Gimesia benthica: one gene and its partner. Each later gene encodes a partner of the first gene's protein in a complex. Links are inferred from orthologs where the notes say so. Each region holds a gene or a part of one and is shown in the gene's direction. Other genes may lie near its edges.

Evidence for each region. Proteins that work in one complex are often made in the same cells at the same time.
Region 2: the proteins of F1728_RS20275 (region 1) and F1728_RS24670 are in contact, whole or in part, in a solved structure (PDB 5XT5), measured with the Bacillus subtilis proteins. The link is inferred for Gimesia benthica from one-to-one orthologs.

The regions. Positions count from the first base shown.
Region 1 is NZ_CP043930.1:5,220,941-5,224,830, reverse strand. Bases 429-3,360 are described here. They hold F1728_RS20275 (aminotransferase class V-fold PLP-dependent enzyme), read left to right. Parts: upstream 429-1,242; coding sequence 1,243-2,478; downstream 2,479-3,360. Other genes in these bases: F1728_RS20265 (hypothetical protein), read left to right, coding at 3,100-3,360; F1728_RS20270 (cold-shock protein), read right to left, coding at 2,568-2,765; F1728_RS20280 (hypothetical protein), read left to right, coding at 429-923. Outside these bases: more of F1728_RS20280, read left to right, coding at 1-428; more of F1728_RS20265, read left to right, coding at 3,361-3,890. UniProt on the Bacillus subtilis protein: Type II cysteine desulfurase that acts as the initial step in the SUF-like Fe-S cluster assembly pathway.
Region 2 is NZ_CP043930.1:6,355,042-6,358,251, reverse strand. What follows is about bases 1-2,731. They hold F1728_RS24670 (iron-sulfur cluster assembly scaffold protein), read left to right. Parts: upstream 1-1,026; coding sequence 1,027-1,437; downstream 1,438-2,731. Other genes in these bases: F1728_RS24665 (glycosyltransferase family 9 protein), read left to right, coding at 1,933-2,731; F1728_RS24675 (plasmid partitioning protein RepB C-terminal domain-containing protein), read left to right, coding at 1-783. Also shown: more of F1728_RS24665, read left to right, coding at 2,732-2,982; F1728_RS24660 (methyltransferase domain-containing protein), read left to right, coding at 2,976-3,210. UniProt on the Bacillus subtilis protein: Part of the SUF-like system that mediates the biosynthesis of iron-sulfur (Fe-S) clusters. Acts as a sulfurtransferase and thus transfers sulfur from SufS to SufB.

The DNA.
Region 1 (3,890 bases):
ACAGCAGTCAGCCCCCGCAGAATGATCCGTTCCCTGCGGACACCAACGATCAGTTCCAGAGCAACAAAAACCCGCAACCACAGGGTGGCAACATCCAGACGGACGATCAGTTTGGTCCCAATAACAATGATCAGTTTCCCGGAAATACGCCGCAAAAGTTTCCTGAAGCCAATGATCAGTTCCAGGAGAACAGCGATAGCGGCTTCAGCGTGCCTTCCCCGGTACAGCAGCAGAGCTTTGAAAGCAGTGGCGATACCTTCGAAGCGAATCCCAAAAAATTCAGTGCTAATCAGGGTGCTCCCGCTGACACCTTTGAAGAAAACGCATTCGACAGCAGCCAGGAATTCCAGCCTCCTGTCCAGAGCTTTCCGGAAAATGACAACACATTCCCTGAAAACCAGAATAATCCATTCCCCGGAAATCAGGATAACCCTTTCCCCGGCAACGATGACACCTTCGGCCCGAACAACACTTCGATCATGAAATCGGCGCCTGGTCAGGTCAGCCATGCAAACCATCAGATGCCTGCTTCCGGTCCGCAGCTGGTCCGCTCAGAGCAGTTCATGGCTCCCACCAAATTCCAGCCGGCTTCCTTCGAGTTTCCGGCTGCCGGTGGTGCAGCGACTTCAGCAGGTAAGGCACCTTCGCCATTCAGCTACGATCGTCAGGGTTATCGCTGGTTGCGAGGTGTGGTGGAATTCGATGAACAGGAAAAGAGCTGGAACATCACCTACAATGCGACCCCCGATCAAACAGATAAATTTGGCGGAAACATCGTTTTGCTGGACAAGGGAAAACTCAACCGGTTCAAAAATGGTGATGTCGTCCTGATTGATGGTCGCATTGACGGCTCTCAGCAGGATCGCATGGGCAAGCCCTGCTATCAAGTCATCAAGGCACAACGGCTCGTCCCCAAAAAATGAGCCTGCATGTGTTCATGACAGAGATACTGGCGCGATCAGACCGGTATCTCTCAGTCGTCGAAAGCAATCTCTGAAAGCAGAACTTCCGACTGAGCTGGCCTCAAAACAATACCAGATCCGCGCTCAGCCCTGAACACATCCTGTTACCCCTGTGTCTGACTGGTACTCCCCTGTTTATCGGGGACACAGAACTGTCGACCTGAAGAGAATCCGGTCTGCGCCCTGCTTTGGCGCGACAGCCTTTTCATTACGGGGTTTCCTGTTAGAATTCCTGTAGAGATGTCGATTTTCTATAAACTTCTACCAGACTTAGACAACCATGGTCGCCAATCTATCAGCCATCCGAAACGACTTTCCGATCCTGCAGCGTTCCCTTCCCAACGGGAAGCCGCTGGTTTACCTGGACAGCGGTGCCTCAGCCCAGCGTCCTCAGGTCGTCATTGATAAAATTACGGAAGTCTACGAACAATATTACTCGAATGTCCACCGCGGCGTGCATCAGCTGGGCGACCGTGTGACGACCGAAATGGAATCGGCCCGCACCTGCATTCGAAAGTTCATAGGCGCTGAACATCCCGAAGAGATCATTTTCACCTCCGGCACTACGATGTCCATCAATCTCATTGCTTATTCCTGGGGCAGACATTTCCTCAAGGAAGGCGATGAGATCATCCTGAATGAAATGGAACATCACGCGAACTTCGTCCCCTGGCAGGCGATCGCCAAAGAGCAGGGGGCCGTGCTGAAGTTCATCCAACTGACTCCCGAGGGACGGCTGGATCTCGAACACTATCAAAGTCTGTTGACGAACAGAACCCGGTTGGTCGCCGTCACCGGGATGTCGAATGTTCTGGGAACGATTAATCCCATCACGGAGATGGCCCGGCTTGCCCATGCAGCGGGTGCACTCATCTTTGTTGATGGCGCCCAGAGCGTGCCTCATCTGCCTGTCGATGTTGTTGAAAGCGAGATCGACTTCCTCGCATTCTCAGGACACAAGATTTTTGGCCCTTCGGGCATCGGTGTGCTCTATGGTCGCAAGGCACTGCTGGAAAACCTGCCGCCGTTCCTGTATGGCGGTAATATGATTTCCGAAGTGCATCTGGACGAATCAAAGTGGGCTCGTCTACCGGCCCGCTTCGAAGCAGGCACACCTGCGATCGCCCAGGCAATCGCGCTGGGGACCGCGATCGAGTATGTCAATCAGCTCGGCTTTGATGTGATCGAAGAACAGGAGCATCAGCTCAGCCAGTACGCCATGGAACGACTGCAGTCCGTGCCCGGCCTGGAAATTTATGGCCCACAGGAACTGGAACAACGTGGCGCGATTTTCAGCTTTAATATCGCAGGTGCGCATCCTGAAGATTTGGCAACGCTGCTGGACCGCAAGGGGATTGCGGTGCGTCACGGACACCACTGCACCATGCCACTGCATCAGTTACTGCAGATCCCCGCCAGTGTGCGTGCGAGCCTGACCTTCTATAACACAACCGAAGACATTGATGCATTGATTGAGGCCATCGATTTTGCCCGTCAGCGTCTGCGGCTGGTTTGATTCAACTCGACGAGTCGCTTCTCTGAGCGCATAAAAAAACAGCCGACGAGTTCACGTCGGCTGCAGTGTTTCCTGATGTCATTCCCGAACTAGATCGGTTTGACATTCTCCGCCCGTGGTCCTTTGTCGCCCATTCCCTCGGTGTAGGAGACGCGCTGTCCTTCGTAGAGCTCTTCGAACGACACACCTTCCAGATTGGACAGGTGGAAGAACAGGTCTTTACCTGATCCAGTGTCGATAAATCCAAAACCCTTAGACGTCACCTTCTTGATTGTACCTTCAGCCATCGTATATCAGCTTCCTTCAAAAATAAAACTGCGGCACCTGCCGAAACAACTGGTCAGATTCCTCTGCCGCAAGACTCGATTCTACCTCGACTGAATCAGAAAACAAGCAGACTGAACAGGATTATCCCATAATCCTGCATAAATAAAAAACCGATTAAGACCGTCCTCGCCCTCTGTCAGAGGAGCCGGTTTTCCAGCCGGCTGCCTGCATTTTGATTAAATTCAGGCTGTTTTCTGACATCACTACTTGACAGCTGTTCCTTGACGGAACACCATAAATAGAATAACCATAACAGGATGCCACTTCTCATCTCCATTCAGAAAGCGAGTACTCATGATGGTTCCTCGCCCTGTTTCCGTTGTTTTCCGCGTCATATTCCTGTCGCTGTCTCTGCTGCTGATGGGACAACCGGCGACTGCCCAAAAACGCGCGACCCGATATAACGCCAAGCCTTCCAATACTGTGGAAGCAGCTGCTCTGGAATTTGCTCTCTCGGCAGATGAAGTGAACTCCCTGGTCGGGAAAAAGGCAAACGTGCTGACATCCAACGGCAAGGAAGAAGTAGACGTTGAAATTACCCGTTTCTTTACCGGACGGGATGAGAGCCAGATCAAGTCGATGGAGGTCAAAGCTGAAAACGCCACACGCGGCAAGCGTCTGTTCGCCACGCGTCTGGTGGAAATGAAAGTCGACGACAAGACTTATCAGTTCCAGTATTTGCCTTCGCTCAAAGCGGCTGCCATTGAAGATATGAGTCGCAAGAATGCAGCCATCTCAGAAAAACTGCGTGCCTCAAACGAAGAGTTCTGGGACGAGATTCCCGAAAAGGAACAACTGAAGTACGTCGACGAATACAAAGAGTTCCTGAAGAAAGTCGGTACACATTTCTCTGGCTTCAACATGCAGTTGTATGAGACGAAGTATTTTCTGTTTTATACCGACATGCCGGCAAAGCAGGTTGCCCCCTATCTGGTACAACTCGACAAGATGAACGAACTGCTGGGTCAGTCATTCGGTTTCAAACCCGGGCATAATATCTGGCGTGGCAAAGCGGTGGTCGTCGCTTTTCTGGCTAAACAGGCCTTTCTCGAATTCGAAGAAGAATTCTACAACCGCACCGAAAC
Region 2 (3,210 bases), 1.1 Mb from region 1 along the record:
CTTAGCATCTCAGCCTCAATTCAAAAACTGGGAATCATAGAGCCGCTGGTAGTCTTTCCTCAGGAAAACGGTAAGGAATTCTTACTTCTCGATGGGCATGTTCGGTATGACATCCTGATGGATTCTGGAGAGAAGAATGTAGACTGTCTGATTGCACTCGAAGATGAGGCGTTTACCTATAATCATAAAATCAACAGATTAAATGCTGTTCAAGAACACTTTATGATCATGAAAGCGATCAATAATGGGGTCTCCGAAGACACCATTGCTGCTGCCCTCAATGTGAATATCGCAAATATAAGAGAAAAGAAAAATTTACTGAATGGGATCTGCCCAGAAGTAGTGCAACTGCTGAGAGGGAAGCAAGCTAATGCCGATACCTTTCGACAACTTCGCAAAGCAAAAGCAATGCGACAGATTGAAATGGCGGAACTGATGTGTGCCACAACGAATTACTCAGCGCGCTATGCAAATTTTCTGATTGCATCGACCCCAGAAGATCAACTAATCGAATCGGCACAACCAAAAGAGAACAATGGTATCTCGCAAGCTGACTTAGCGCGTATGGAACGTGAAATGGAATCCATTACCAGAGATTTCAAACAGATCGAAGATACTCACGGTAAAAATACTTTGAACCTGGTGATTGTGATTGGCTATCTCAAAAAACTACTTAACAACGCCCGTGTCGTTAGGTATCTTGCATCCAATTATCAGGAATTATTGGATGAATTTCAAAAGCTATCAGAACTAAAAAGCTTGTCGGAGGAGACTAAATCCTGAAAAGTTTTCAAAATTGGCCCTAAGCTTTGAATAATCCTCAGTCATGAATAATGTCAGAAAATACACTTTAGCCGCACTCAAGATAGATCTAAATATCGAATATAGTAGAACTCCATTGCAAGAGCAGTGAGCAAATTGAACTTGAAATCCCCGATTCATTCACGCAAGATTTCAATCAAGAAGGAGTCACGAATATACCATGTGACTCTAAAGATCTATGAATTGAATCGGAGGGAATTCTCAGTGGATGATACAAACGACTTCGATGAAGAAACATTCCTCCGCGACCATTTTGAAGCATCGGAATTCCGTGGCCGGCTTGAGAATCCCTCATCCAGTCAAACGATTCTCAACCGCACTTGCGGCGATCAGGTCACTCTGGATCTGCTGATCAAGGACAACACAATTCAGGATGCAGCTTTTGAGGCACAGGGGTGCATAATCAGCCAGGCCGCGACTTCGATTCTCTGTGAATTCATCCAGGGACAACCAATCGAACACCTAAAACAATTCGGTGCACCGTCCATGTTGAAACAAATCCGCATTCCTCTCTCTCCACGCCGCATGCAATGCGGTCTTCTGGCATTTCAAGCTCTCAAACAGATCCTTTATTCCCTCGACGAACCCCAATCAGACTCAACGCCGGCAGACTGAGATTGGAATTTCACTAAAAGGATTACTACTGCTCAATGACACTCCCGAACCCTTCCTAAAGCCAAATCCAATTGTCTCAGCGCTCAATGCAGCGATTCAAAAATCGCACCGATTCCGCCCGCTTCACGAATTTAGTGTCGGCCCATACGAAGAGAAGTTGAGAGCCCGGAACGCAAACAGGTCTCAACTTTAAAACTAAATTCGTTCACGGGAAATTCAATTTTGCTGGTAGATGCTTAAGTTTCTGACCAGTAAGGAATTGGGGCATATGTTCATGACAACGGGATAGGAATATACAAATTAATCTCAAAATCCTCTTGATTGAGCGATCCCCTCTCGTAATATCTATCCACGAACGCAGTGTTCCCATGAATCCTGAAAATATGTATATATTTTCATTTCTTGTTGGCTTCGGTTCCACTTAACCGAACTTTTTGACAGATCCATCTGATCAATGATTTAGTTGGAGTCGGTCCCAGGGATGGGGAGTTTGGGGTGTCAAAGCTGATCTTAAGATCATTTCAGAGCCCGGGTGATATCCTGATGCTGACAGCGGCGGTCAGAGACCTGCATGTTGCTTATCCCAGTCAATACACCACCGATGTTCGAACCTCAGCCGATGATCTGTGGCTGAATAATCCCCACATCACGCCTCTCAATGAGCATGATGCTGATGTCTCAGTCATCGACATGCACTACCCGTTGATTCATCAAAGCAATCAGCGGCCTTATCACTTTCTGCATGGCTATGTGCAATACCTGGAACAGCAGCTGGGACTTTCGATTCCCGTCACCCAGTTCAAAGGTGACATTCATCTTTCTACTGAAGAGAAACAGTCTGCATTGCCCTGGAAAGAAATCAAGTCTCCTTACTGGATCGTGATGGCCGGGGGAAAATACGATTTCACTGCTAAGTGGTGGAATCCGGAGTTCTACCAGCAAGTCGTCGATCATTTTGCAGGACGGCTGCAGTTTGTGCAGTGCGGCCAGGCTGACCACTGGCACCCGCCACTCAAGAATGTCGTGAACCTGATTGGCAAGACCGACATTCGCCAGTTCCTGAAACTCATCTATCACGCGGACGGAATTCTGTGCCCGGTGACCTTTGCCATGCACGCTGCTGCAGCGGTAGAGACTCCTCCTGGAAAACCCAGAAATCGTGCCTGCGTAGTGATCGCCGGAGGCCGGGAACCGCCACAGTGGGAAGCATATCCGCACCATCGTTTTCTGAGCACCAACGGTGCGCTCACTTGTTGCTCAAACGGGGGCTGCTGGAAATCCCGTTGTCAGAAAGTGGGGGATGGAGATGACAAGGACCGTCGCAATCTCTGTGAACAACCCGTGGCTGTAAACGAGACGCTCTCCATCCCGCGCTGCATGCATCTGATTTCACCTAAAGAAGTCATTCACAATCTTGAACTTTATTATGAAGGAGGGGCCTTGAGCTACCAAAATCAACAGACGATCCCCCGTCGCATACGCGTCGAAATGGCAAACCGGTTACAAATACAAATACCAGCCAACGGAAGCAGCAGGACGTGCTGATTGAGTTCCGGCATGGCTTGGGAGATGCCGCTCAATTTACGAGCGTGCTCAAACATCTGCAGCAATTTTATCCACACTGGAACGTCGATGTTTCTGCCCTGGTAGGCAAGCATACCTGTTATCAGGGTTTGTGTCGCCAGATCTTTCGCTTGAGGGACGAAGAGGTCGACGCCTCTCATTATGACAAACGCTTCGCTCTGGACTGGGACGAATGTCACCACGATCATG